3 regions of the Colwellia sp. Bg11-12 genome follow, and region 1 is predicted to be linked to each of the others. Evidence: riboswitches for the same ligand, from Rfam matches in the RefSeq annotation. Region 1 holds a riboswitch; each other region holds the start of a gene.
What was found. A riboswitch is a leader RNA that binds a small molecule or an ion and turns the genes downstream of it on or off. The one in region 1 is predicted to bind cobalamin.
Positions count from the first base shown of each region.

Region 1 (9,971 bases):
TTTTTTGAACGTATTATTTGGGAATTACGTATGCCTAGGGCTATTTTGGCTTTTTTAGCGGGCAGTGGTTTGGCGGTATCGGGGCTTATTTTACAAACGGTAACGCGAAATCCTTTAGCTGATCCTTATCTTTTTGGTATTTCCTCCGGGGCTTCTTTAGGTGTAGTGATTTCGATTGTTTTACTGGGCAGTACTATTTCTTTGGTCACACCAGTCGCCGCTTTTGCTGGCAGTTTAATTGCGATGTTAATGTTGTTGATGATCGCTGGTCGCCGGCAAAGCCAACAAGTTGAATCAATGTTATTGGCAGGTGTCGCTTTGTCATTTCTGTTTAGCTCATTTACCAGTTTATTGCTTTACCACACAGATCCTCAGGCGGTAACGGCTGTTTTATTCTGGACCATGGGAAGCTTTTCTCGTGCTGAATGGGCAACACTTTGGTTTCCTGCTGTCGTTATTATTAGCTGCGTGGTGATGATGTTAGCGTATCGACGCCAATTGAATGCAATGTTACTGGGTGATGAAAGCGCAACGACGTTGGGTATAAACGTTAATCGTTTTCGACTCGTTATGTTAGTGCTGAGCTCGTTGATCACCGCAACGTTAGTGTCTTTGTGCGGCGGCATTGGCTTTGTAGGGTTAATGATCCCACATATTGTACGATTTTTTGTTTCTCAGGGCACTACTTTTGGCATTTTATTAACTGCACTTGTTGGTGGTATTTTCATGATTTGGGTTGATGTACTATCGCGTATTGTACTTAAAAATCAAGAACTTCCGGTGGGCGTTATTACCTCTGCTGTGGGGAGTTTATTCTTTTTATCCTTGTTGTACTTCCGCAAAAACAAAGCATAAAGGGGCGATTGATGAGCTTTGCTATTAAAAAAATAACTAATGAATTTGATGAACATATACAAACAACCCTTGATGGTAAAACTAAGCCACTTGGCGCGTTAGGGCAATTAGAAAATACAGCAAAAATAATAGCGCGTGTGCAGTACTCATCGTTAAATAGTATTGCACCATCGCTTAAACTCAACAAACCCAGTTTATTGATTTTTGCCGGTGACCATGGTGTTGCAGCCGAAGGTGTTTCCATTGCGCCTAGTGAAGTTACTTCACAAATGGTGGCTAATTTTGCTGCGGGTGGCGCGGCAATTAATGTTTTTTGTAAACAACTTGGCTGGCAATTAAGCGTGGTTGATACCGGTATATTATCACCGCCAGAAAGTTATTTAGGTGTAATTGACCAGCGTTTAGGGACTATTACTGAGCCATTAAATGTATCGCCAGCAATGAGCGAAGCGCAAGTTGAATTAGGTTTTGAAAAAGCGACGACTTTAATCAAGAAAATGCATAAAAGTGGTTGTAATCTTATTGCTTTTGGCGAAATGGGCATTGGTAATACAACCTCTGCTTCGGCGATTATGTCAGCGGTAATGAATATTACCGCTCAAGAAAGTGTCGGGCGTGGCACCGGCGTAAGTGATGAAGTTATAAAACGAAAGCAGCAGGTTATTGAACAGGCATTAACGCTTCATAAAGATGAACTCAACAACGCTAAAGACATTTTACGGTGCTTAGGTGGTTTTGAAATTGTACAAATTACCGCAGCAATGTTAGCCGCTGCAGAGCAAAAAATGCTAGTTGTTGTTGACGGTTTTATTTGTACAGCAGCAGCCATGCTGGCCATAGCACTTAACAAAAATGTAAAAGACTATATGATATTTGCCCATTGCTCTGGCGAGCAAGGGCACCAAAGCATGCTCGATTATTTACAGGTTAAGCCGTTATTAAATTTAGGTTTACGTTTAGGCGAAGGTACGGGGGCAGCATTAGCTTTACCCTTAATTCAAGCTTCAGCCGCTTTTTATAATGATATGGCAAGTTTTGCTCAAGCTGATGTCACTAATGTAACTGATATTAAAACGAGTGGGGTTGACCATTAAATGACTAAGCAATCACTTGGGCAACAATGCCAACAGCAATATTATTTATTGTTACTGGCATTGAGTTTTTTTACTCGTGTACCGGTACGTTTACCTGAGGTTGTTAAACCTGAGATGCTGCATCAAGCGAGTCGATATTTTGCCTTGATTGGTGTGTTTATTGGCGCGGTTACTGCCTTAATTTTAGTGCTGTTGGCGAGTTTCCTACCACTTTCTTTAGCGGTACTCATTTCAATGGCATGTAGTTTATTACTCACAGGGGCTTTTCACGAAGATGGTTGGGCTGATGTGTGGGATGGATTTGGCGGTGGCTGGACCGTCGAACAAAAACTGAATATTATGAAAGATAGCCGTTTAGGCACTTATGGTGCAGCAAGCCTGTTTTTTATTTTAATGACTAAATATCAAAGCTTAGTTTTATTAGGCACGCACAACGAAAACCCGGTGCTAGCCCTCTCATTCGCATTAGTTTTAGCACATACCTTGAGTCGAGTGGTAAGTACGAGTTTAATTTTTAGCATGTCTTATGTCAGCGAAGATGCACAGTCAAAAGTAAAACCTTTAGCACAACATTTATCAATAAAGGGGTTAATTATTTTATTGATAACTGGCGCAGTTGTGCTATTTACTTTGTTACCGCTCATGCACGCCTTTGTGATGATTGTGTGCTTATGGATAATACGCATTTTACTTATCTTATGGTTTAATCGTCAGTTAGGCGGTTTTACCGGCGATTGTTTAGGGGCAGCGCAACAAATTTTAGAAGTTGCCGTTTATATTATCTTGTTGGTATTAGTTTTACCTTCAACAGCATTTTTAGCTGAGGTGCGCTAATGAGCAATACTAACTTTAGCTGTCCGCCTTTAAGCCATATCAACGAGAACAACCTGCATTTTATTTTAGGTGGCGCGCGCTCTGGAAAATCTCGCTTAGCTGAAAATATAGCGAAACAAGCTGAGTCACAAGGGCGAACTATTTGTTATATCGCTACAGCACAAGCGCATGATAAAGAAATGAGCCAGCGTATTTTACGACACCAAGTTGAGCGTCCCGATCATTGGGCCTTACTTGAATCACCACTGTATTTAGCCCAAGCGCTTACACAAGCATTACAGGATAGTGATTGTGTTTTAGTTGATTGTTTAACACTGTGGTTAAGTAATTGTTTGTGTCATCAAGATAATGACTTTTATAAACAACAAAAAGCAATGTTCATCGACTTTTTAAAAAACTTCCTTAGCGATAAAAGCCCTTATAAAGCGAAAAAGCTTATTTTTGTCAGTAATGAAGTGGGCCACGGTATAGTGCCGATGGGGGAATTGTCTCGAGAGTTTGTTGACCAAGCGGGTTGGTTGCATCAAGAGCTTGCCCAATTAGCCAATCAAGTTGATTTTGTTATGGCGGGATTACCCATGACATTGAAAGCTAACATTTCGCAGCATAACGTATTGGATGAAAAAGACGTATGAAAACATTAATGGTGCAAGGCACAACGTCTGATGCAGGAAAGAGTACTTTAGTTGCGGGTTTATGCCGAGTATTTGTAAATTTAGGTTATAAAGTTGCACCGTTTAAGCCACAAAACATGGCGTTAAATAGTGCCGTTACTAGCGATGGAGGCGAAATTGGCCGTGCGCAAGCACTTCAGGCTATTGCGGCGAATATTGCGCCACGTGTTGATTTTAATCCAATTTTACTTAAACCCAATAGTGATACAGGTGCACAAGTTATTGTTCATGGGCGAGCAATATCGAATATGGAAGCCACTAGTTATCACGACTATAAAAAAGTAGCGATGGACGCGGTACTCGATTCTCATCATCGCTTAGCTAAAGAGTTTGATCTGTTAATGGTTGAAGGTGCAGGTAGCCCTGCTGAGATAAATTTACGGGAAAATGATATTGCCAATATGGGCTATGCTGAAGCCGTTGATTGCCCTGTTATTCTTGTCGCTGATATTGACCGAGGGGGTGTTTTTGCTCACCTAGTGGGAACCTTAGAGTTATTGTCAGCTTCTGAACAAAATCGTGTTAAAGGCTTTATTATTAATCGCTTTCGTGGCGACATTACATTATTAACATCAGGGCTTGATTGGCTGGAAGAAAAAACCGGCAAACCCGTTCTGGGCGTATTACCTTATTTACATGACTTAGCCCTTGATGCTGAAGATGCTGTCGCGATTGAAAACAAGGTTGAACAAGCAAAAATAAACATTGTTGTGCCGTTATTGCCTCATATTAGTAACCATACTGATTTTGACACTTTACGCTTAAACCCCGAAATAAATTTACGTTATGTCAAAATAGGCGAACGTATCACGGATTGTGACTTAGTTATTTTACCGGGCAGTAAAAATGTAATATCTGATCTTAAGTTTTTTAAAGAGCAAGGTTGGCAACGTGATGTTGAGTGTCACTTACGTTATGGCGGAAAGGTCTTTGGCATTTGTGGTGGTTATCAAATGTTAGGAAAAACCATCAGCGACCCCCACGGTATTGAGTCAAATGTTAAGTCGATAACAGGGCTAGGTTTACTTGACCTTGTTACGGAGTTAACCCCCGAAAAAATATTAGCACAAATAACGGCTACCATGACGTTAGGTAATGATAGTTGCCTTGTTAAAGGTTATGAAATTCATTGTGGTATTTCTAAGAGTCTGATAAATGATGAAAAATTGCTGATGCCACTCCTTGTTAATAAAAGTGATAATCAAGCAACTGATGGCTGTATTTCAGATGACAACCAAATAGCAGGCACCTACCTGCACGGTATTTTCGATGAAGGCGATGCAACACAATTATTAGTTAATTGGCTCGACAGTAATAATGACATTCAACAGACTATTAATCTTGATGAGCATCGAGAGCATCAGCTTGAACGGTTGGCTGATGTTTGCCAAAAACACTTAAAGATATCAGTCATCGAAGATATTATAAAAGACAGTAAAACGACCAAAGCATAGCATAGCGGTGAAAAACGCATATTCAACAAACATAAAAGGCTAAATAACATGACCAAAAGATTTTTATCGCTGACCCTGGTAAGTTTATTATTAATAGTAATAACCGCTAAAAGCTTTGCTGAAGAACCTAAGCAGCGCATAGTCGCCTTAGCGCCACACATCGTTGAAATGCTATTTGATATTGGCGCAGGTAAAAAAATTGTTGGTACTGTTTCTTACGCTGACTACCCAAAAGCGGCATTAGATATTCCACGTGTTGGTAGCTACCACGGCATGCAAATAGAAAAATTGTTGGCATTAAATCCTGATTTAGTGATTGTTTGGAAGTCAGGTAATTCGCAAAGTGATATTGATAAAATGCATCGTTTAGGCCTAAATGTAGTTTTTAGCAACCCTAAAGATATCGATGATGTTGCCACCGAACTGCGTTATTTTGGCAAATTAACGGGACACAAAGAGCAAGCGGAAACGGTCGCTTTAGCCTATGAACAACGGTTAAAAAAGTTACGTCTTGAAAATATAAACAAACAACCGATAACTGTTTTTTATCAATTGTGGTCAGAGCCGATGATGACTATTAATGGCACAACATGGATAAATCAATTAATTGAAGTGTGCCAAGGGGTAAATGTTTTTAAAAGTAATGCTACACCGTACCCTAAAATAAGTACGGAGAATGTGATTGTTGCTCAGCCACACTTAATGATTTTACCGGATGAAAATTCGGATAAGCCACAACCTATTATTAACTGGCAAAAATGGCCAGAAATACCCGCAGTGAAAAACAATAAGTTTATTCACGTGGATGCAGATTTATTACATAGATTTAGTACCAGAATGTTAAGCGGTGTTGAAGATATGTGTGAAAAAATTGATCAGCAAAGATAGCTGTTCAGTTAACTTAACCGATAGATAATACTATCTATTATTTGCGAATTACAGGGGAAGCCAATGAGAATTTGGCACTGCCCCCGCAATGGTAATTGTTATGGTGTGTGAGTTTATAACTCACCATAATATAAGTCCGATACTCTGTAATTTGCGTAATTATCTCGTTTATTTGAAGCTTATATAGAAAGCATAAACAACGAGATCAACATGGTGCGGAGGGCATCATAGAAAGAGGTCATATGAAAACTAAATTATTTAATAAAACACCCATTCAGCTTGCTATCGCAGGTATTATTTTTTCAAGCTTAACGTCATCAATTGCCTATGCAAAGGATGCGAATGCAGATGAAATTGAAAATATTATCATTACTGCTAATCGCACACAGCAAGAACAATTCTTAACCTTATCAGCAACGCAAGTTATCACTAAAGAAGACATTGTTGCTTTTCAACCACAAAACGTTACCGACCTACTAGAGAAAGTTGCCGGTATCAGCGTGGTTAATCAAGGAGGGGCAGGTCAGGCAAGTTCTGTATCTATGCGTGGCACAAGTAGTGGGCATACGCTCGTGTTGGTTGACGGTGTTCGCATTGGTTCGGCAACATTAGGCTCTACTAGCTTTGGTGGCATTTCAGTGGCTTTAATTGAACGTATTGAAGTTGTTAAAGGTCCACGTGCTGCATTATGGGGTTCTGATGCTATTGGTGGTGTTATTCAAATATTTACTAAAAAACAGCAGTTAGGTGAAGGTGTTATCAGTGCGGGTTTAGGTAGTAATGGTTTGTGGAAAACTGATGCATCAATCGGATTAGGCAATGAGCAACACTCGTTAACGTTAAGTGCTTCTGCCGAAGAAAGTGATGGTTTTAGTGCAACTAAAATTGATGGTGACGCTTATGACACTGATGAAGATGGTTATAGCCGTTTTTCATTAGCCGCTATTGGCGAAAGTAAAATTAATGATGAATTTTCATTACATTTAGCGTCTCGTTGGGAGCAGGGTGGTGCTGAATATGATCAAAGTATTCAATACTACAATCCTGATAATGGCTCGGCTAATGAAAGTGAATACGAGAATTATTACTTACGTGTTGCAGGTCAATATCAGTCAGGTGCTTTATTTACTGAACTTTCGCTGTCAACGAGTCAAGACCAAGGCGAAACTTTTGGTAATGATGTTAAAAAGTCAGACAGTGATGAAATTAAAACTCAGCGTGATCAATTTTCAGCCTTAGGCCAATATTCGTTTAGCGATGCGACTAGTATTACTGCGGGTGTTGATTTTTACACTGAAGAAGTTTCCACTGATACAGATAAAGACGCATGGACTCCTGGGTTTCAAAAGTGGGCTGTTGAAGAACGCGATGTTAATGCGGTATTTATTCAAGCTCGTCATCAGTTAGATGCGTTTTTATTTGAAGGCGCTGTTCGTCGTGATGACATCGAAGATGTCGACGTAGAAGTAACTTACAATGCTTCTGTTGGGTATCAAATTAATGATTCATGGCTTGTCAGCTTAAACCGTTCTACGGGTTTTAAAGCACCGTCATTTAACGATCTATACTGGCCTGGATCTGGTAATCCAGATGTAAAACCAGAGAGTATCACGAGTAACGAAATTTTGATCCGTAATCAATTTTCATCTGATGGTATTGACGGAAGCGTTGAGATGAGTTTTTTTGAATCAGACATTGAGAACTTAATTGCTTGGTCACCAAATGCTTCAGGTGCTTGGCAGCCATCCAATATTAACCAAGCTGATATTCAAGGATTAGAATTAACGTTAAATGCAACGGCTGGCGATTTTAGCCATCAACTTGCTATTGCTTCTATTGATGCTAAAGATGCACAATTAGACGTGCAACTTGCTCGTCGTCCAGAAGTTACCGCTAATTATACGCTCGGTTATCATTGGCAAGAATTCACCTTAAATGGTGTGCTTAGCTATCGTGATGAAAGCCCTGAAAAAACCAATGCTGATTCAGATATTTTAGATGACTACTGGTTAGTTAATGTATCGTTGAGTTATCAAGCGACCAATAAACTCGTGTTTATTGGCAAAGTAAATAATCTATTTGATGAAGAGTATGAAACAGCGCAGAACTATGTGGCTGATGGTACTAACTTTTTATTAACGGCTACTTATTCTTTTTAATAAGTAATACAGTATAAGTAATTAAAAACCTACACTATTGTGTAGGTTTTTTTATAGTGGTATTTTAACGGCCTAATAACACAGAGAAAAGCAGGATTTTATGGATACTGAAACGGCAAAAATTAATCGTAGTGTAAAACTGATTAAAGGTTTTATGTTATTAGTGATTGCTATGTTTTTACTACAATATTACCAAACTGGAGTACTCGACTTTGGCGCGTTTGCTGGCTCAGTTGGCGTTTTATCGTTATTGCGTGGCATTCTACTTTCGCCGTCATTACTTGTTACACCGTTTAAATATTGGAAAGTATCTACTGCTACATTTTCGAAAAGTAGTTGTTTTTATTTCCTGTTAGCTTTCGTATTAATTTTGGTCAGCGCATTGTAAAACAGTTGATTGTTTTGTTATCCTCGGCCTAGCAATAGTTGTTATTTTTTGTTCGATATCTCAATTGATTTCAATGTTATTTTTTCAATTATTTCGCAGAGTTGCGTTCTTTCTTCAACACTTAAAACAGACAATAATTCTTCTTCACGTTGTAAAGCCATCGGTATTAATTGTTGATAAATAGCTAAGCCATGCGCTGTTAGTTTTAACAATGAAGATCGCTTATCGGTTTTATCGGTATTTTTAACTAACAAGCCTTGGGTCTGCATTTTTGCTATTGCGCGGCTTGCTGGCATTTTTTCTAAATTTGTTTGCTCGCCTATTTGCTTTGCTGATAACAACTCTCCGTTACCTAAACTGGCTAAAACACGCCATTGTTGACGAGAAAGTTCAAACCTTCCCGTATAAATTTCAGCAATATTATCACTTACTTTTGCTTGTAGTTGAGTGAGCTGATAAGGAAAAAATTCTGTTAAGTGTAAGCTTTTCATCGTCTATGTATTCTCAGCTAATCTTGTGAAGGTGTATCGTTATCAACTCTAAATGATTCTGCATTCAAGTGATGTTTTTTCAATAGTTTATAGAACTCTGTACGATTCCGCTGTGCTATTTTGGCTGCTTGTGAAACATTACCTTCGGTAGTCTTTAATAATTTGGCTAAGTAGTCGCGTTCGAATTTTTCTCTCGCTTCTTGAAAAGAAGGCAGCTGTGCACTTTGAGTACGCAATGCATTATTAATTAAGCTTTCACTTATTAATGGCTCTGTTGATAAAGCGACACATTGCTCAACAACATTTTGTAATTGTCTAATATTTCCTGGCCAGTCAGCCCTGATTAAAACTTCCATCGCTTCTTGGCAGAAACCATTTATTTTATGAGACGTATTTTCGATCGCTACACTTAAAAAGTACTGGGCAAGTAAAGGAATATCTTCACGGCGCTCAGCGAGTGTTGGTAAGGTGAGTTCAACCACATTTAAGCGGTAATAAAGATCTTCACGAAAGCTTTTATCAATAATGGCCTCTTGAAGGTTTTTATGGGTTGCAGCAATAATACGTACATCAACTTTTATTGATTGTGTACTCCCTACCGGGCGAACTTCTTTTTCCTGCAGAGCTCGTAATAATTTCACTTGAAAGCTCATTGGCATATCACCCACTTCATCAAGAAATAAAGTGCCGCCATCGGTTGACTGAAAAAGTCCTTGGTGGTTTTTATCAGCGCCAGTAAAAGCGCCTTTGCAATGACCAAATAACTCTGACTCTAACAATTGTTCGGGTATGGCCGCACAGTTAATGGCGGTGAATTTTTTACTGTTACGCTTGCTTGCTAAGTGCACCGCTTTCGCCAATAATTCTTTACCGGTTCCGCTTGCGCTATGGATCAATAAACTAAAATCACTTTGAGCAACCTGATAGGTTTGCTGTAATAATGACGACATCACAGCGCTGCGACTAATTATCTTTTTACGCCAAATGTCAGCTTTTGCATTGGTATTGTGTGCGCTATTTTGTGGTTGTAAACGTATGGCTTCTTGTACAGTTGATAACAACTCTTGGCTTTCAAAAGGTTTGGTTAAAAAGCTAAAAACCCCTTGTTTTGTCGCACTAATAGCATCAGGAATA
Region 1 covers NZ_JACGUZ010000056.1:5,326-15,296, forward strand. Annotated here, with positions in the region: gene H4J39_RS04385 (iron ABC transporter permease) at 1-855, shown strand, start outside; gene cobT (nicotinate-nucleotide--dimethylbenzimidazole phosphoribosyltransferase) at 867-1,949, shown strand; gene H4J39_RS04395 (adenosylcobinamide-GDP ribazoletransferase) at 1,950-2,783, shown strand; gene cobU (bifunctional adenosylcobinamide kinase/adenosylcobinamide-phosphate guanylyltransferase) at 2,783-3,418, shown strand; gene H4J39_RS04405 (cobyric acid synthase) at 3,415-4,911, shown strand; gene H4J39_RS04410 (cobalamin-binding protein) at 4,960-5,799, shown strand; cobalamin riboswitch at 5,820-5,966, shown strand; gene H4J39_RS04415 (TonB-dependent receptor domain-containing protein) at 6,042-7,958, shown strand; gene H4J39_RS04420 (hypothetical protein) at 8,059-8,346, shown strand; gene H4J39_RS04425 (MarR family winged helix-turn-helix transcriptional regulator) at 8,388-8,837, opposite strand; gene H4J39_RS04430 (sigma 54-interacting transcriptional regulator) at 8,855-9,971, opposite strand, start outside.

Region 2 (9,971 bases), on a different contig from region 1:
ATTGTTTTTCATGTTGATGGCGCACAAAGTGTTGGTAAAATTGAAGTGGACATGGAAAAGTTGAAAATTGATTTAATGTCAATTTCTGCACATAAATTCTACGGTCCAAAAGGAATGGGCGCAATGTATGTTCGTCGTAAGCCTCGTATTCGTCTTGAAGCGCAAATGCATGGTGGTGGACACGAACGTGGCATGCGTAGTGGCACATTGCCTACGCATCAAATCGTCGGTTTAGGTGAAGCTTGTCGTATTGCTAAAGAAGAAATTACCCAAGACATCGCTCATGTAACTAAAATGCGTGACCGCTTATGGGCAGGCTTGAACACTATGGAACAAGTTTTTGTTAACGGAGATTTTGATAATCGCTACCCGGGTAACTTAAATGTAAGTTTTAATTTTGTTGAAGGTGAATCTTTGATTATGGCGCTTAAAGATTTAGCCGTATCTTCTGGTTCAGCATGTACTTCTGCCAGTTTAGAACCTTCGTACGTATTACGTGCATTAGGTTTGAACGACGAAATGGCGCATAGCTCAATTCGTTTTAGCTTCGGTCGTTTTACGACAACTGAAGAAGTAGATTACGCGATTACACTTATTCAAAAATCAATTGGGCATTTACGTGATATGTCACCACTTTGGGAAATGTTCCAAGACGGTATTGATTTAGACTCAATTGAATGGGCTGCTCACTAAGCATCCCCAATAAAAATTTTATTGATGAACATACATTTTTGTATCGTTCATCGCTAATTAGGAGAGAAATAATGGCTTATTCAGAAAAAGTAATTGATCACTATGAAAACCCACGTAATGTTGGCTCAATGGATAAAAATGATCCACAAGTAGCAACAGGCATGGTTGGCGCACCCGCATGTGGTGACGTAATGAAGCTACAATTGAAAATTAACGCTGACGGTATTATTGAAGACGCTAAGTTTAAAACTTATGGTTGTGGTTCTGCAATTGCGTCAAGTTCATTAGTAACGGAATGGGTGAAAGGTAAATCTATTGACGAAGCTGCGACGATTAAAAATACGGCAATTGCTGAAGAACTTGCTTTACCGCCAGTAAAAATTCATTGCTCTATTTTAGCGGAAGATGCTATCAAAGCAGCGATTGAAGATTATCGCAGTAAAACTGCTTAGACGTCGGAGTTATTTATGAGTGTTACAATGACGAAAGACGCAGCAGACCGTGTTCAGTCATTTATTACCAATCGAGGCAAGGGTCTCGGTTTACGTCTTGGTATTAAAACTACGGGATGTTCTGGTCTAGCTTATGTGATGGAATTTGTTGATGAGTTAAATGAAGACGATACATTGTTTTCTATCTCTGATGTGAATATTATTATCGACGGAAAAAGTTTAGTTTACCTTGATGGCATTGAAGTAGATTTTGTTAAGGAAGGTCTAAACGAAGGTTTTAAATTCACAAACCCAAATGCCAAAGGCGAATGTGGTTGTGGTGAAAGCTTTAACGTTTAAGTGATTTGTGAACGGCTTATGATTAAGCCGTTTACTGGAGTTTTTGTGAATTATTTTCAGATATTTGGTTTTACATCGCAGTTTGAACTTGATGTTCATAAATTAGCTGATATTTACCAAACACTACAAAAAAAAGTACATCCAGACAAGTTCGCTCATGCATCAAGCCAAGAGCAATTAGTTGCCGTTAAAAGATCAACCTTAATTAACGATGCTTATCAAACGCTGAAAAATCCCTTAATGCGTGCCCAATATTTATTAGAATTACGAGAAAGCGATCAGCCCAACGAACAAGCTTCGTTTAGTGATAACAGCTTTTTAATGCGCCAAATGGAATTACATGAAATGCTTGATGATGTTAAGCATGCTGATGACCATGAAGCGGCAATTTTAGCGTATGCTGAAGTATTAAATATTGGCTTTGAAGACCTTGCTGTAGAAATGCATGCACACCTTGACGAAAACACAATACAGTCAAATCTATTAGCGGGTAATAATTTACGCAAATTAAAGTTTTATCAAAAATTACGCGTTGATCTCGACAAATTAGAAGATCAGCTTTTTAATGATGAATGATCGCTAATTCAAATGAATTTTTAGTGTAATAAACTAACAGCAAAGACGTGTTTTTTTATTTACAATGGAATATCATACCGCCCGTTAATCGTAATCGAATATAAAAGAGTCTAAAAATGGCGTTATTGCAAATAGCCGAACCCGGCCAAAGTACGGTTCCTCACGAACATCGTCTCGCCGCAGGCATTGATCTCGGTACAACTAATTCTCTTATCGCTAGTGTTAAAAGTGGTTTGTCTGAAACCCTAGTAGACAGCGAAGGACGAGACATATTACCTTCAATAGTGAGTTATCAAGCGAATGAAATATTAGTGGGAAATGCCGCTAAAGCACATTCGGTTAGTGACCCAGAAAATACTGTCGTTTCAGCCAAACGCCTGATTGGTCGCTCATTAGCTGATATTCGTAACAAATATCCTTCATTGCCTTATTCTTTCTCAGGTGACGAAAGCCACCCAAGCATCACTACACGTACCGGTGAAGTAAACCCAGTACAAGTGTCAGCTGAAATATTAAAAAGTTTAAAGAAACGGGCTGAACACGCGTTAGGTGGTGAGCTAAGCGGTGTTGTTATAACTGTTCCTGCCTACTTTGATGATGCTCAGCGACACAGTACAAAAGATGCAGCAAAACTTGCTGACCTAAATGTTTTACGTTTACTCAATGAGCCTACAGCAGCGGCTGTTGCTTACGGTTTAGATAGCGGGAAAGAAGGTATTATTGCTGTTTATGATTTAGGTGGTGGTACTTTTGATATTTCAGTATTACGTTTAAATAAAGGCGTTTTCGAAGTGTTAGCCACCGGTGGTGACTCTGCATTAGGTGGTGATGACTTTGACAATATTCTTGTTGATCACATCATCGAACAGACTGAACTACAACGACCATTATCAACGACATTAGAACGTCAATTGCTACAGCAAGCTTGTCATGTTAAAGAGCAACTCACTGAAAGTTCGGTGATTAGTTTTTCATTAACGTTAGATAATGGAGATGAAAAACATGGCGAAATTAATCGTGATACGTTTGAATCTTTGATCAATGTGTTAGTGACCAAAACATTACGTGCCTGTCGACGCGCATTAAAAGATGCAGAAATTACTATTGATGATGTGATTGAAGTCGTTATGGTCGGTGGTTCAACGCGTGTTCCACTGGTACGCCAGGAAGTTGAAAAATATTTTAATCGTCTGCCATTAACCTCTATCGATCCCGATAAAGTTGTAGCCATTGGCGCCGCGATTCAAGCTGATATTTTGGCGGGTAATAAGCCCGATAGCGATATTTTGTTGCTTGATGTCATTCCATTATCGCTTGGTTTAGAAACAATGGGCGGATTGGTTGAAAAAGTCATCCCTAGAAATACAACAATTCCTGTTGCTAAAGCTCAAGAATTTACTACTTTTAAAGACGGTCAAACTGCAATGGCCGTACATGTGCTCCAAGGTGAACGTGAGCTTGTTGAAGATTGCCGATCGTTAGCACGTTTTGAATTACGCGGTATTCCAGCAATGACTGCTGGCGCTGCTCATATTCGTGTTACTTTCAAAGTTGATGCTGATGGATTATTAGAAGTTTCAGCCATGGAAAAGTCAACAGGGATAGAAACAGGCATAACAGTTAAGCCTTCATTTGGCCTCGAAGAGCAAGAAATTACTCAAATGCTACGGGATTCAATGAGCAATGCTGAACAAGACATTCAAGCGCGCATGTTGAAAGAGCAACAAGTTGAAGCCTCGCGAGTTATTGAGTCAGTGCAATCTGCATTGATTAATGACAGCGCGTTATTAAATCAAGATGAAATTACCACGATAAATAATGCAATAAACGCGTTAGCGAAGATTGCCCAAAGCACGGTTGCGGATGATATTGAAGCAGCTATTGAAATATTAAATGAAAGCACTGCTATTTTTGCTGAACGTCGTATGGATTCATCGATAAAAACAGCATTAGCAGGACATTCAGTAGACGAAGTTTAAAAACTTTTAGGAGCTAAGAAAATGGCGAAAATTATATTCCTTCCTAACGAAGACTTATGCCCAGATGGTGCAGTTGTTGAAGCAGAAAAGGGAGAAAGTGTACTTAACGTTGCGCTACGTAGTGATATTGGTGTAGAACACGCCTGTGAAAAAGTATGTGCTTGTACCACTTGTCATATGATCATTCGTGAAGGTTTTGATTCAATTGCTGAATCAGATGAACTTGAAGATGACATGCTTGACAGAGCTTGGGGATTAGAGCCAGAATCTCGTTTAGGTTGTCAAGCGTTGGTTGGAGATGAAGACTTAGTTGTTGAAATTCCAAAGTACACGGTGAATATGGTGTCTGAAAACCACTAGTTTATTGCTATAGATATTTATTTTAAAGGGCAATAACATGTTAATGTTATTGCCTTTTTTGATCACGGCTAAGATATGATTGGATATTTATATCTTGAGAGTTTATTTAACTTTCAACAAGAATGATTAAGCGTTATTTTGTCTAGGTCAATAGACAGCAGATTAAAAATTTGTTCTACTTGGAACCGATATTTGCGCAATAAAATGCTTAATAATCGTAGATATATATTTTATAAATAACTTTAGGCTTCATAAATTTGTCCGAACTATCTAAATCACAAACGATAAAAAGTTTAACCATTACTAACCAGTTTGCTACGGATATCTTGTTATTAAATACCCCAAGTGAAATTTGGCAATATTTAGCACAAAATATTGTTGAAAAGCTCGGTTTTGACGATGCCGTTATTTATACTTTAGATGCTGGTGGGCAGACCTTAAGTCGAATGTCAGGCTTTGAAAAGAAAACGTCTATCAATAATGATAAAAGTAGTGATATCCAAATAAGAGATACAACATCTAACTCGATAGTCATCCCATTCAATCAAGGTGTTATTGGCAAGGTTGCCGCTACTAAAAAACCAATATTAGTTAAAGATACGCGAGAATTTGAAAGTTATATTGTTGATGATGAAACTACCCTATCAGAGTTAGCCGTACCTATTTTATTTAAACAGCAATTATTAGGTGTCATTGATTCTGAACATAAAAGTATTAATTTTTATACTGAATATCACCTAAGAACGCTGACAGCGTTAGCGACAATAACCGCGATGAAAATATCTCAAATCATTAGGGTTGATGGTTTGGAAGAAGTTATTGAAAATTTAGAATATGCCAATAAAATTCAAGATGCACTCTTTGAAATAGCTGAACTTATTTTTAAAACTAAAAGTATTGATGAATTTTATCAATACTTACATCAATGTATTGGTCGCCTTACCCTAGCAAAAAACTTTTTTGTTGCATTGTTAAAAGACGATGGCAAAAGGATCGACTTTCCTTATGCTATTGATGAGTTTGACAGTGCCTCTAATTTCACAAGCATAAACATCGATCCTAATTTCTTAAGTATTACTGGTTATGCGCTAGCTAAAGACCAACCTTTTCTTTTTTACGAAAAAGACATTCAAAAGATGCTTAATGAAAAAGCAATCTATATACGCGGTAGTATCCCCAAAGCTTGGTTGGGGGTACCATTTGGGAGCGGTATAAATAAAGGGATTGTGGTTGTACAAAGTTATAGTACCGAGTTTTTATTTCAAGAAAAAGACAAACAATTACTCATGTTTGTTGCAAAACATATTAATAATGCTATTGAAAGAATGGAGGCTAAGCAAAAGTTACAGTTTTTAGCCTTACATGATCCATTAACTAACTTACCGAACCGTTCGTTATTCAAAGATAGGATCCAACATGCGTTCTTGCATTGCCAAAATAATCGTCACGACAATATAGCAATACTCTTTATTGACGTGGACAGGTTTAAAAAAATTAACGACACTTATGGTCACCATGTTGGCGATAAGTTACTGGTTGCTATTGTAAAGTCAATAACAACAACGTTAAGAAACACTGATACACTGGCTCGTTTAGGTGGTGATGAATTCGCCATATTACTTGATGGTAATATTGATTATGAGACCATTTGTCGGATAACTGAAAGTATTCTTGCGGTTATGGCCGCGGCTTTTAATATTGATGGCTTGAATATTTCCAGTAGTGTAAGTATTGGTATAGCAACCTATAGCAATACGAGTGAAAGCGCAGAACAGTTATTGATTGATGCGGACCATGCTATGTACCAAGCAAAGTTGAAAGGTCGCAACCAATATGTGTTTTTTGAAGCACTTGAAGAACAAAATAAATTAATTAATGTGAAAGTCGAGTATGATTTTGATAATGCAGTAAAAAATCAAGAGTTTATTGGTAATTATCAACCGTTGATTGATTTTGATACGGGAGATATTATTGGTGCTGAAATTTTAGTACGTTGGCAACACCCTAAATTAGGGCTTTTGTATCCAGATTTTTTTATTCCTATTTTAGAAAAATCTGGTCAAATAGTTCAACTTGATCTCTATATGCTAAAGCTCGCTATGAGTAAACTCAACCTTTGGGCTCCTTGGCTACCTAAAGTATTTAAGCTGAGTGTTAATGTATCAACATCAGGCTTTGCGTCACAAGATTTTATTCATTATTTGCAATCGCAACATCATCTCTCTGCAGTTACCACCGAACGGTTGTGTGTAGAAATTACTGAAGAAAGTTTAATTTTAAATATTGATGCAGTGAAAAGACATTTAGATATTTTAAAAAATCTTCGCATACCAGTCGCCTTGGATGACTTTGGTACAGGTTTTTCATCGCTAAGTTACTTACATCAATTTTCCTTAGATTATTTAAAAATAGACAAAAGCTTTGTTGATGACTTGAATGAAGTGAGCAATAAAGTCTTAATATTGGACGCTGTGGTTAATTTAGCCAAATCATTGAAGATTAAAACGACAGCGGAAGGTATTGAGACCGAAGAACAATACCAAAAGCTTAAAGAAATTGGCTGTGATGTTGCCCAAGGGTATCATATTGCAAAACCGATGCTTGATACGGACTTTAAACTTTTCTTCTTAAATTGGGAGGGGAATGTTAAATGGATGGCAGCAACAGCCCGATAACTTTCACGCAACCCACTAATATAATCTTAACGTCACACCGTACCTGCATCTCAATTTGCGCTTTGTGGTTTACCCACTGGGTAAAGCTGTTTCGCTATACATCGCGTGCCTAGTCTTTGAAGGATGATAGTACCTATTATTGCCAGCTTTGAAAAAAAGTAGATAGACAGACCATGGAGCAGGGAGAATAAGGGCTTTTTTATTTCAGCCTCTAAAGATGAACCTTTGATTTTGGTGGGTACTCCCGCTATAAAACTAAAGATTAGTCTCTGCCTCTTGAAGAACGGTAACCTATAACGTAGTATTAACGCCGATTTAGGTGTCTAAGTTACTGTTAATTTATGTTTTTCGCATATTAATCGTAACTGCTATAGATGAAACGTGAAACGGGTGAAATACCCGTACTGCCCCCGCAACGGTAACTGTGAGCAGCAACAAAACCACTGTATTCAATCATTATTTAGATAATTAGAATAGTGAAAATATGGGAAGGTGTTGCATATGCTATGACCAGGAGTCCGGAGACCGGCCTATTTTATAGTTGTTATAAAACAACTATTGCTCGACAACTGCGGTGGGCGGTAATTCAGAGAAGCGTACACGGCCTGAATTATTGCTTGACGATCGAATGATTTTTATTGGTTTTTCTAAGAATTAATAATTTATTGTCCGATTATCACCGTATACCGACTTTGATTTCCTACACCGTTAAAACTCTATTTGTTTTAAACAACGGAATCGTTATGAAATCAATCAATCTCAAATCTCCTATCAGTTTACTCATTGCTATTTTTGCAACATTAACCTTGCTGATGCTTGCAACTCGCACACATCATTTCGCGAGTTTAAACCATTTACCTAGTGCATCAATTGCTATATTTTTTCTAGCCGGTATGTACTTACGTAATATCAAAATGTTTTGGTTTTTCTATATTCTAACGGTAACCGTCGATCTCGCTTCGTCTTATTATCGTGGTCAATTTGGTGATTGTATTACCACCTCTTACCCTGCATTAGTATTGAGTTACGCTGCTATGTTTACTGCTGGCTTTTATACTCGACCTAATTGGCAACAAAGTGTTTGGCAAGTCAATATTATAAAAGTGGCTTTGGCTATGTTTATTGCGAGTTCAATTGCTTTCTTTATTTCAAATGGTAGTTATTACGCGTTTTCAGGTAAATTCCCTGTTTTGTCATGGGCAGAATATGCAACACGTGTCGACAAGTATTATGTTAAGTCTATTTCAAACCCTATTTTTTATGTTGTTTCTGCTATGGTCATCGATTTTACTTTGAGTTATTTTTTCAAGGAAAAATCAATAAACGCTAATACACACGTAAATGGTCGATTGTAGTTTCGCCTCAAAATGAAAAGCAATAATGACAAATATAATCGACAACCAACACGATAAAAATAATTAAATAGAAGAGACAATTAATGGCGTTATCTAATAAAAAGACACTCCCATTTAAAGATAAGTCCGAGTATAAAAAAGGCAGTGGTGTTATGTGTTCAGCACTCATTATTGCTGCACCGCATTCTGGCTCTGGAAAAACAACAGTCACAGCTGCGCTTGCCCGTTATCACCGTAATCAAGGCCGTAAAGTAACAGTATTTAAAGTCGGGCCAGATTTTATTGACCCGATGATATTACGTAAAGCCAGTGGCGAATTAGTTTATCAATTAGATCTATGGTTAGTCGGTGAGCAGGGTTGCCAAGCGCTACTTTATCGTGCAGCGCAAGACTCAGATCTGATTTTAATCGAAGGCGTGATGGGATTGTTTGATGGCACCCCTAGTAGTGCGGACTTAGCTCAACATTTTAACATCCCTGTTTTGGGTGTTATTGATGCTAAGGCAATGGCTCAAACTTTTGCCGCAGTGGCTTTTGGTTTAGCTAAATTTAGAGAAAACTTACCCTTTTCTGGTGTTATTGGTAATCGAGTAAATTCAGATCGACATGCTGAAATGCTCAGTAGTAACTTGCCAAGTGAATTACGCTTTTATGGCCGTATCCCAAAAGATGAAACGATAACTTTGCCAGAGCGGCATCTAGGTTTAGTGCAGGCGCAAGAACTCGTTGATATTGATGAACAACTCAATCAAGCAGCTAGTCATATAGCGAATACGGGACTGACCGATTTACCTGAAAAAGTTGAATTTTTTACGCGAGAAAAAGACAGTTTAAAAAATGTTATCCATCAAGCATTGTTAGGTACCCGTGTCATAATTGTTCGAGATAGCGCTTTTAGTTTTATTTATGCGGCGAATATTGCTTTTTTAGCACAAGCGGGTGCAGAACTTATTTATTGTTCTGCACTTACCGATACTCACTTACCTGACGGTGATGTGTTGTATATTCCGGGTGGCTATCCAGAATTATATGCTGAGCAGTTAATGAACAATGTCACTTTTATTAATGAGGTGAGAGATTTCGCTTCAAGCAATAAGCCCATAATTGCAGAGTGTGGCGGCATGTTATATTTGCTGGATAAGCTTACCGATATGTCTGGTCAACAATTCTCTATGGTTGGATTAATGCCAGGCAAGGCGACGATGCAGAAACAACTTGCCGCAATTGGTTCACAGTGGGTCGACTTACCATCATTTAATAAAGGTGAAGATACCTCTGATAATGTAAGTACAAGCAGTAATATAATGCGTGGGCACAGTTTCCATTACTCATCCGCAGAAATTGATTTAGAACCAAGTTGCCAAACTATCCATCATCCAAGTGGACGCGTTGGTGAGTTGGTTTATCTGCATAACAATATTATTGCTTCATATATGCACTGGTATCTTCCTAGTAATCCTAGCTTAGCATTACGTATATTTAATAAAACGCACTTTTTCTAGTACAAAATTAGGCCCATTAATGGGGGAGAGATTATCGATT
Region 2 covers NZ_JACGUZ010000077.1:191,905-201,875, reverse strand. Annotated here, with positions in the region: gene H4J39_RS14815 (IscS subfamily cysteine desulfurase) at 1-693, shown strand, start outside; gene iscU (Fe-S cluster assembly scaffold IscU) at 765-1,145, shown strand; gene iscA (iron-sulfur cluster assembly protein IscA) at 1,161-1,484, shown strand; gene hscB (Fe-S protein assembly co-chaperone HscB) at 1,530-2,060, shown strand; gene hscA (Fe-S protein assembly chaperone HscA) at 2,177-4,039, shown strand; gene fdx (ISC system 2Fe-2S type ferredoxin) at 4,061-4,399, shown strand; gene H4J39_RS14785 (EAL domain-containing protein) at 4,657-7,074, shown strand; cobalamin riboswitch at 7,399-7,623, shown strand; gene H4J39_RS14780 (hypothetical protein) at 7,818-8,429, shown strand; gene H4J39_RS14775 (cobyrinate a,c-diamide synthase) at 8,513-9,931, shown strand.
Region 2: it holds a riboswitch for cobalamin, as region 1 does, so the genes downstream of both, H4J39_RS14780 (hypothetical protein) here and H4J39_RS04415 (TonB-dependent receptor domain-containing protein) in region 1, are expected to answer to the same signal.

Region 3 (9,971 bases), 200 kb from region 1:
AAAAAATGTGGGTCTTCTTTTTTTATGTTGTCAGCCCATTGCTGATTATTATCGAACAAATGTTGAATAGAAGTCACGGAATACCTTGATAAATAATCGATAGATTGATTTTATGAGAATACCGAGTGAAGTGAAAGAAAAATGTCAGATCAATTATTTATGACGTATATCTCTTTCGTTAATAACTTAGGTGTAATCGTCACAATTGAAATTCAATGTAAGCATGCTAATGGCAACGGTAGCTGTTCGACATAGGCGAGTAAAAACAGAAAAAAGTGCTTAAGGTAAAGAATAAAATAGTCGAGGAGCTGGTTTTGTTCTTCTGACTCAATAAAATTGAACACGCCCGTAAACTAAAAAGGCGGTAATTTAGATGGAGTCAATAAAAGTTCAATGGTCAGGCTTTTGATGATGTGGTTTTGATGTATAAAGTTTTAGAAGTATATATCCCATAAAAATTGCGATGATAGACATATATTGATTTCCTATTTATATTTTATCTGAGCGATGAACCATTAATTCGTTTAAGGATAGCTAAAATAAAATGGTTTTTTTGTCCAATAATTAAAATTAACAAATATTGTTAGCCAAAACAGCAAATAATAGGTAATTTATAACGTAATAAAGCCAAGTAGCTTAAATTTAGGCTGTTTTTTAAACTAACAAGATGGATACTCTATGTTTACTCGCTTAAGCGTGAAATTACTTATACCAACGGCGGTTGTTGGATTATTAGCCTTACTTTTTGTACTGCTATTTACTGATGAGCTAAGTAAGTCAGCAGTTGTCGGTATACTCTCTGTTTTAGTGATTGCCCAATTAATATCAGGGTATATATTTATTGAAAAGCAGCTGTCATCTCGATTAACAAAACTACAACACTATATTACACTCGTCGTTAGCACCAAGCAGGCACCTCCTGGGCCGTTAATTGATGGAGGTAATGATGAACTCGCCACTGTGACGAATGAACTCAGTTCATTTATTGGCAACTTGTCAGATGTGCTTGCGGAATTACGTACGGAATCTGAATCATTAAAAGAAGGCTCCTTTTTACTGGCCACACAAATGACTGACTCCGTTAAAGCTGTTGACGATTCTGCTCGTCAAATAGCGTTAATGGCACACTCTATTGATGAGGTCGCTTCAACCTCTAGTATACTTTCAGACAGCGCTTCACAGGTAAGTGAAACAACAAATCAAGTCATTGCTATTTTATCTCAAGGTACGACTTCCTCAAATACGAGCCAACAAACGATTGAGGCTTTTTCTGAAGAAGTTACTGAGATGGCTACCGATTTAGCCTTACTACAAACTGAATGTTCTAACATTGGTTCTGTACTTGACGTTATTCGCGGTATCGCAGATCAAACAAACTTACTGGCTTTAAATGCCGCGATTGAAGCGGCAAGAGCAGGTGAACAAGGTCGAGGCTTTGCGGTTGTTGCAGACGAAGTAAGAGCGCTCGCTCATAGAACACAAGAAGCAACGGTTGAAATCCATTCAATGGTGGAAGGTTTACAAGAAAAATCAACGAATGCAGTGACGGCAATCTCGCGCGGTCAAACTTTGACACAAGACAGCTTAACGCATTCTGCAGAAGTTGTTGAAGCGCTAGAACAAATAGGACGTGTGTTTAATGAAGTGAATGCGCTAACGTCTCAAATTGCGAGTGGCACTGAACAGCAGCAGCAATCTACAGCATCGATTAATACAAATATGGCTGAGGTTGCTTCGTTGAGCCGAGATATAACGAATGGCTTAAGTTCTGTTGCGCAACATGCCGAGCAACAGCAAAAAGTATCTATAGATGTTGCGACGAGCTTAAATAGAATTTGTGTTTAGTGAGCGCTAACAGCTAACAGCTAGCATTGAACATTTAAAAAAGCCCATATTACATGGGCTTTTTTATGTTGAGTCCGTTCTTCAATATCTTTTTTACAAAGCATTCTTGCTTGTAGTATGTCATTTTTGCAGGAATATTACGCTTTATAGGCAATGATTATCGATTACCAATCAATACCTTTTTGTGCTTTTATATTGTTATCAAAAGCATGTTTTATTGATTGAACTTCACTGACTGTATCTGCGAGTTCGAGTAACGAACGATGTGCACCACGGCCGGTGGCTATCACATGTTGCATCGGGGGACGATTCGCTATGGCATCAAGCACTTCATCAAGATCAAGGTATTTAAACGACAGCATGTAAGTTAGTTCGTCAAGTAACACAACATCAACACTTTCATCAGCTAATAGTTTCTTAGCTTCTTCCCACACAATTTTCGCTGCAGTAATGTCAGCGGTTTTATCTTGTGTATTCCAAGTGAAACCGGTTGCCATAACATGAAAAGGCACGCCAAGTTTCTCAAGAACATTTCTTTCTCCACAAGCCCAAGTGCCTTTTATAAATTGAATTGCGGCAGCATTCAAGCCATGACCAACGGCACGAGTTAGTGTGCCAAACCCTGATGTTGATTTACCTTTACCATTGCCCGTGATAACAATTAATATACCGCGTTCATCTGTTGCCGCGTCAACTCTAGCATCAACTTTGTCTTTCACTTTTTGCATGCGCGCTTGATGTTTTTCGCTTTTTTGTGTTTCGTCAACCATGAGTATTCCTGTTGTGATTATAGTGATTTTAAAGAGGAAAAAAGGCAAGGCTAGCGTTAAGGATAGTCCTTAATAGGTAGCAAGTTACCGCGTGTTCCCGCACGATTTCATTGATCTTAAAAGTTCTGCTATTAAAGTCATTAGGTATGCTGACTCATTGAATGCTTATAAAACAGTAGACAATTTACAGTTGCGGGTACAGTTAAGGTTTTACACCTTATTCCCTAAATACTTTACGTGTGGCTAGTTTACGATATTTGTATTTATTTACAATATGTAGAGGTGTTAAAGACTGTTGATTTACGCATTTTATGCGGTTAATTTTGTGTGGATATATTCTATTTTTAGTCAGTTTTAAGTCATAAAAAATGCCAACAATATTTGTTGGCATTTTAGTCTTCGTTTACTGTTATTTAGCTAAACGTTTTGCTTACCAAATTTTTACACGTTTTTCAGGGGCAATATACATAGCGTCACCTTCTTTAACGTTAAACGCTTTGTAGAATTCAGGCATGTTAGATAAAGAACCTAATGCGCGGAATTCGCCAGGCGAATGAGGGTCAGTCGCTACTTGATTACGTAATGATTTTTCGACTTTTTTCCCACGCCATACTTGAGCATAACCCATGAAGAAACGTTGATCGCCTGTTAGTCCGTCAATTACCGGTGCTTCTTTACCATTTAATGAGGCAATATAAGCTTTGTAAGCGATGGTTACACCAGATAAATCACCGATGTTCTCGCCTAAGGTTAAAGAGCCATTAACGTTTAAGTCTTTAAATACTGAATAGCCATTGTATTGTGCAACTAAGTCATCTGTACGAACTTTAAAGGCCGCTAAATCTGCTTCAGTCCACCAATTACGCAAGTTACCGTCACCATCGTATTTACTCCCTTGATCGTCAAATCCATGGCCCATCTCATGACCAATAACAGCGCCAATGCCACCATAGTTAACCGCATCATCAGCGCTTAAGTTAAAGAACGGAGGTTGTAAAATTGCGGCAGGAAATACAATTTCATTTTTAGTTGGGTTGTAATAAGCATTAACAGTTTGAGGTGTCATGCCCCATTCTTGTTTATCAATGGGTCCACCTAATTTAGCCACTTCCTTTTGATGAGAAACATTACCCGAACGCATTTTATTGCCAACTAAATCATCACCTTTAATAATAAGAGCAGAATAATCTTCCCACTTATTTGGGTAACCAATTTTGGGGTCAAAGCTTGCTAGTTTTACATGGGCTGCTTTTTTAGTTGAGTCAGACATCCACTCTAATTCATCAATACTTGCGCCATATGCTCCGCGTAAGTTTTCAACGAGCTGTGTCATACGCGTTTTAGCTTCTGGTTTAAAGTGACGGCCTACATAAACCTTACCAATAACTTCACCTAAATTGCTGTTTACCACTGCAACGCCGCGCTTCCACATTGGGCGTTGTACTTTTTGACCACTTAATTGTTTTGAATAAAAGTCAAAGTTTTCATCACTTAAAGCCGTTGTTAAAGAACCTGAAAAATTACTTAGTGTATGAAAAGTAAGGTAGGTTTGCCAATCGGCTAACGATGTTGCTGCAAATGTTTCGCCAAAGCCTTTTATAAACGATGGTTGGTTAATAATAATATCTTTTTGCGCCGCTACACCTTGAGCTGCAAGGTAAGCATTCCAATTGAATGCATCAGTCACTGTATTTAAGTCAGCAACATTAAATTTATTGTAACGTTTGTCGCTGTCACGAGTCTCAACTTTCGTCCAATGAAAACCCGCTAATTTTGTTTCTAATGCCATGATAGTTTGTGCGGCGGCTTTACCATTTTTCAAACCCGCTAGATTAAACATGTTTTCTATATGAGTAACATAACCTTTACGTAATTCAGCAAAGCGTTCTGTTTCATCAAAGTAGTAATCTCTGTCTGGTAAGCCTAAACCCGTTTGCCAAATATGTGTCGCATAGCGAGTTGAGTCTTTAGCGTCAACACTGATGTAAAATGCTAATGGACTACCGATACCATTTTTCTGGTTCTTACCAAAAAAAGTAGCTAATTCATCTTTATCTTTTAAGCTATTGATGCTGTCAAATAAAGGTTGTACAGGAGTGATACCAGCAGCGTTACGTGCATCGGTGTTCATGTACGAACGGAATAAGTCAGCAACTTTTTGTTCATCGCTACCCATTTTTAAATCTTCTGTCGCGGCTAATTCTTCGATGATTACTTTTACATTGTCATCGGCTTCATCACGTAAGTCATAAAAAGCACCAATAGATGTTTTGTCGCCAGGAATTTCATTACTGTTCAACCATGCGCCGTTAACATAACGGTAGAAGTTGTCTTGTGGACGAACAGATAAATCCATGTTCGCTTTGTCGATACCTGAAGCCAATGCTGTTTTTTGCATGGCTGGCATTTCTTGTTTCGTTGTATCAGTGCTTTCTGTATTGTTGTTGCAAGCGGCAAGCAACAATAACGAAGAACATAACGCACTTGTTATTATTGTTTTCATTGAAGTCTCATCTTTAAGTTAAAAATATTTGTTATAAAACATTGAACGCATTGATATTAAAGGGTTACAGCGTTTTTTACTAGATTCAGACATGAATTTTTACATAATGCTTGAGCAACCCCGTATTTTATTTTGTACATTACATGGATAGATAATGCTGAACTTATTGTAATTCACTGAAAATTATATAATTATTACAACTTGAGTTTTTTTGTACGTTTACTTACAGGATTTTTCCTGCCAAATAAAACATCGGCTGTGATATGCTTAACCCCTTATCTAAGTGAGTATTTCCTTCATAAATGCCATTTAAATTAAAGTAACAGAACTATTGAGCCTGAACTATCAACGACAAGCAGTTAGATTGAGTTATAGCCGACTATTACGGTAAAAACGGAAAAACGGAAAAACGGAAAAACCAAAAAACCAAAAAACCGAAAAACCATAGGGTATTAGGCCCTTTGAAAATGAGCACGTAACAAGTGCAATTGGTATAACACAAAAGATGAAGTTTATTTAATGTTTCAGCCCGTCAGTTTTTTCATTGGGCTTCGCTATAGTCGAAGTCGTAAAAGTTCAGGATTTGTTTCCTTTATCACTTTTTTTTCAATTGTAGGCATTGTACTTGGGGTCGCCTCCTTGATTACGGTTGTTTCCGTAATGGACGGCCTAGAAGGGGAACAAAAACGTAGGATACTCGGGTTGGTCCCTCATATTGTGGTGGCAGACGAATCAGAGCAGAACAAACAAGTTTCCTTACCACAATGGCAAACACTTCGGGAGCAGCTATTACTGCACCCTAACGTTACACACGTTACGCCTTTTCTGGAAAGTGAAGCTCTAATACAAGCTAATTCTGGCGCGTTACGTGGCGTTCTCATTCAAGGGGTAATGCCTGAATTTGAACAACATAATATTGTTAACACCTCTATGCTATCAGGAAGTTTAAACCATTTGTCAGAACAGCCGTTCTCAGTGGTTATTGGGCGAGCATTAGCAAGGCAACTTGATGTAGACCTTGGTGGTTTTGTTCGATTAACACTCCCTAATAAAACAGTCTTTACCCCCATGGGAAGAATTCCAGTACAGCGGACATTTACTGTTGCTGGTATTTTTAGTGTGGGCTCGCAAGTTGATGAAACCCTTGTCTATATTCACAGTAAAGATGGCGCAAAACTGCATCGACAAAAAGGTGATGGCGTTGAAAAACTTCGTTTATATCTTGATGATGCTTTTGCCGCTGAGCAAGTCGTAAGTACTTTAAAAACTCAATATCCGCAATATGCTTTTACCACCTGGAGTGATAGCCAAGGTGCATTGTTCTCTGCTGTTCGCATGGAAAAAAATATGATGTGGCTAATGTTGAGTTTAATTATTGCGGTTGCTGCGTTTAACATTGTTTCTGCCCTAGTCATGGTTGTTATTGAAAAAAGAGGGGAAATTAGTATTTTACAAACACTCGGACTTGACCGAATGGGGGTGGTTAAAATATTCATTACCCAAGGTTTAATTAATGGTTTTTGGGGTGTCACTATTGGCACTGTGGTCGGTTCAATACTGACCTTAAATTTAAACAGTATTTTTAACCTACTAGGGTTGAGTTTACTTGGGGCAGGGCAGTCTTTACCTGTCGAGTTATCAATTAATAATGTACTTAGTATTATTTTATCAGCAATAGCGATGAGTTTTGTTGCTACTTTATATCCCGCTTATCAAGCGTCTTTAACACAGCCCGCCGAGGTTTTACGAAATGAGTAAAGGTTTACTTTGTCAGCAATTATCTAAATCATACTTTCAAGGTAGCATTGAAACTAAAGTATTAGATGGACTTGATTTGTCAGTGGAAGCCGGCGAGCTTGTCGCTATAGTGGGGAGTTCTGGTTGTGGCAAAAGTACTTTTTTGCATATCGCGGGAGCATTAGACTCTCCGTCTTCTGGGCAAGTGATCATCAGTGGTGTTGATATTCACACATTATCTGAAAAAAAACGGGCTAAATTTCGTAATAAACATATAGGTTTTATTTATCAGTTTCATCATTTAATGATGGAGTTTTCTGCAGAAGAAAACGTAGCTATGCCATTACTTATTCGCGGAGACTCTCCTAAAGAGGCCTTAGCGTCAGCTCGAGAAATGTTAAAACAGGTAGGCTTGAGTCATCGTTTTGAGCATCGACCCTCAGCGCTTTCGGGGGGGGAACGCCAACGTGTTGCCATTGCTCGTGCTTTAGTAACTAAACCCTCATTAATATTAGCTGATGAGCCCACAGGTAACTTAGATTTTGATACGGCTGAGCAGATTTATCAGTTATTGCGAGATCTAAATAAAACGGTGAATACCAGTTTTGTTATTGTGACCCATGACTTAATACTTGCCGCTAGAATGGATCGTCAATTGCGTTTAGCGCACGGGCGTTTAGCGCCCCTTGAACGTTAAGGCTTTTCGATGACAAAATCATTAAGTATATTCTTAGGTTTACGTTATGTTCGTAGCCGAAACGGTAACGGTTTTTCTTCTTTTATATCAGCGTCTTCTACTATTGGTATAGCGCTTGGTGTCATGGTGCTGATTATTGTGTTGTCAGCAATGAATGGATTTGAACGTGCATTAGCGCAACATCTACTGTCTGTTATTCCTCACGGTGAGCTAATTGCCATTAATACGCCGATTGATAATTGGCAAAAACATGTCGCTAAAGTTCAACAACATCCGCAAGTGGTATCAGCAGCGCCAGTTATTAAATTAACAGGGATGATGCAACATGGCAGTGAACTCAAAGCTGTTGAAGTACGCGGTGTTGACGTTAAGTTAGAGCAGCAAGTCTCTACTATTGCTGATTATATGGTTGCAGGAAGTTGGCAAGCGATTGCCGAGAGTGAAAACACTGAGAACCCAGTAGTGGGGGTTGTTGTTGGCTCAGGTGTTGCAAAAAAATTACAGCTTGAATTAGGCGATTCTCTGCAACTTTTATTGTCTAATGTTATTGCCCAAAAGAATAACAATCAAGCAAGTGCTAAATTTCCTATACCGGTAAAACACCAAGTAAAGGTGGTTGGTATTTTTAAATTTGGCGGTACGATTGTAGACAACTCAGTTTATCTTTCACTAGCTCATGCTGAAAAAATGGTCAATCTAGAAAAGGGGCAAGTTCAGGGAATACGAATAAAAGTCGCTAATGTTTTCCAAGCGCCAGAGGTGGTTCGTGATGTTGCCTATCGTTTTGATAATTATGTCGCTATTCACGACTGGACAAGAACACAAGGACATATTTTCAATGATATACAACTGGTGCGTTTGGTCATGTTTATTGTCTTGGTCTTAGTGATAGCAGTCGCAAGCTTTAATATTGTATCGACACTTATCATGGCAGTGAATGAGAAAAAAGGTGATATTGCTATTCTAAAAACTATGGGCGCAGAGACCCCAGTTATAATGGCGACCTTTATGTTTCAAGGCCTCGTAAATGGGGTTGTTGGCTGTTTAGTTGGCGCGATGCTAGGTATTGTTATATCGCTAAATTTAACTGAGATTGTGGTTGCAATTGAAACACTTTTTAACGTAAAAGTATTATCAGGTGATATCTATTTTATTGATTTTTTACCTACCCACTTAAGACAAGCTGATGTAATTACCACTGTAGTTACTGCTTTACTGATGAGTTTGCTGGCGACTATTTACCCTGCTTGGCAAGCGACTAAGGTTGAGCCAGCACAGGTGTTAGGACAAATGTAGTCAGGATTTTACACTTTTTAGCTATGCTTTTTCATGTTCAGGATGAACGTATTATTTTCGTTTTATTATTATTTTAATGATCTTTTTTTGCGTTTATTCCATTGTTTTATTACTGAATATCGCCATAAGCCATGGATAGAAAAGTAACCTAAAATTGAAAAAAACACCGCTAGTACGCCACAACCGAGTAAAAATGCTGGCCCTATAGTCGACAAACTGTCTAGTAGCCATTGCCAGTTAGCTTCAAATACAAATTCCTTTTCTGGGCGGTCTAACAGCCAAATCCCTACCATGTAACAACCATAAAAAATGGCTGGAATCGTTAATGGATTAGTGATCCAAACGAGTGCAACAGAAAGAGGTAAATTTGAATGTACTATAATAGCGAAACCCGCAGCTAAAACCATTTGAAAAGGTACCGGGATAAAAGCAAAGAACAAACCTACGGCAAAGGCTTTTGCGACTGAATTGCGATTTAAATGCCATAAGTTGGGGTTATGCAATAAGACACCGAAAATTTGTAAGTGTTTATTATTTTTTATGGTGTTGTGATCCGGCATATAACGCTTGAAGATTTTTTTAGGCATATACTTTTCTTATATCATCTCGGCTTTATTTATCTATTAGACAGATACGGAAACTAATCACTATGGAACGGTGGCTATTAACATTTTTTATAGGTGCTATTTTGTCACTATTCTTACCGATAGTACCAGATATTTCTCAAATTTATATTTGTTTTTGTTTTGCTGTCATTTTTTGTCTCATCAAAAGGTTACGTATTTATAGTGGTCTTTTTTTGGGGTGTGCATGGGTACTTAGTGCCGGTTTCGCCTATCAAAATATATGGCAGGTTAATGATATTGATCCCTCCGCTTTTTTTGGTAAAACAATTACAGTAAAAGGTGTTATTGCCAACATACCAAAAACGTTAAGTCAGAAAACAAAAAATGAAGAAATCATAAAAAATGTCTCGCGCTTTAATTTTATTGTTGAAGAAGTTAATCAACAAAAACTTAAAAAAAATATAAAAATTCGTCTTCGCTGGGATCATAAGTCACTTGAACTCAGTAGTTTAACGAAAACAAAAGCGATTAAACAAGGTCAGCAATGGCAGCTTAAC
Region 3 covers NZ_JACGUZ010000056.1:208,580-218,550, forward strand. Annotated here, with positions in the region: gene can (carbonate dehydratase) at 1-77, opposite strand, end outside; gene H4J39_RS05275 (methyl-accepting chemotaxis protein) at 679-1,845, shown strand; gene cobO (cob(I)yrinic acid a,c-diamide adenosyltransferase) at 2,010-2,615, opposite strand; cobalamin riboswitch at 2,737-2,885, opposite strand; gene H4J39_RS05285 (M13 family metallopeptidase) at 3,046-5,118, opposite strand; gene H4J39_RS05290 (lipoprotein-releasing ABC transporter permease subunit) at 5,638-6,876, shown strand; gene lolD (lipoprotein-releasing ABC transporter ATP-binding protein LolD) at 6,869-7,552, shown strand; gene lolE (lipoprotein-releasing ABC transporter permease subunit LolE) at 7,562-8,848, shown strand; gene H4J39_RS05305 (DUF2062 domain-containing protein) at 8,917-9,435, opposite strand; gene H4J39_RS05310 (DNA internalization-related competence protein ComEC/Rec2) at 9,498-9,971, shown strand, end outside.
Region 3: it holds a riboswitch for cobalamin, as region 1 does, so the genes downstream of both, cobO (cob(I)yrinic acid a,c-diamide adenosyltransferase) here and H4J39_RS04415 (TonB-dependent receptor domain-containing protein) in region 1, are expected to answer to the same signal.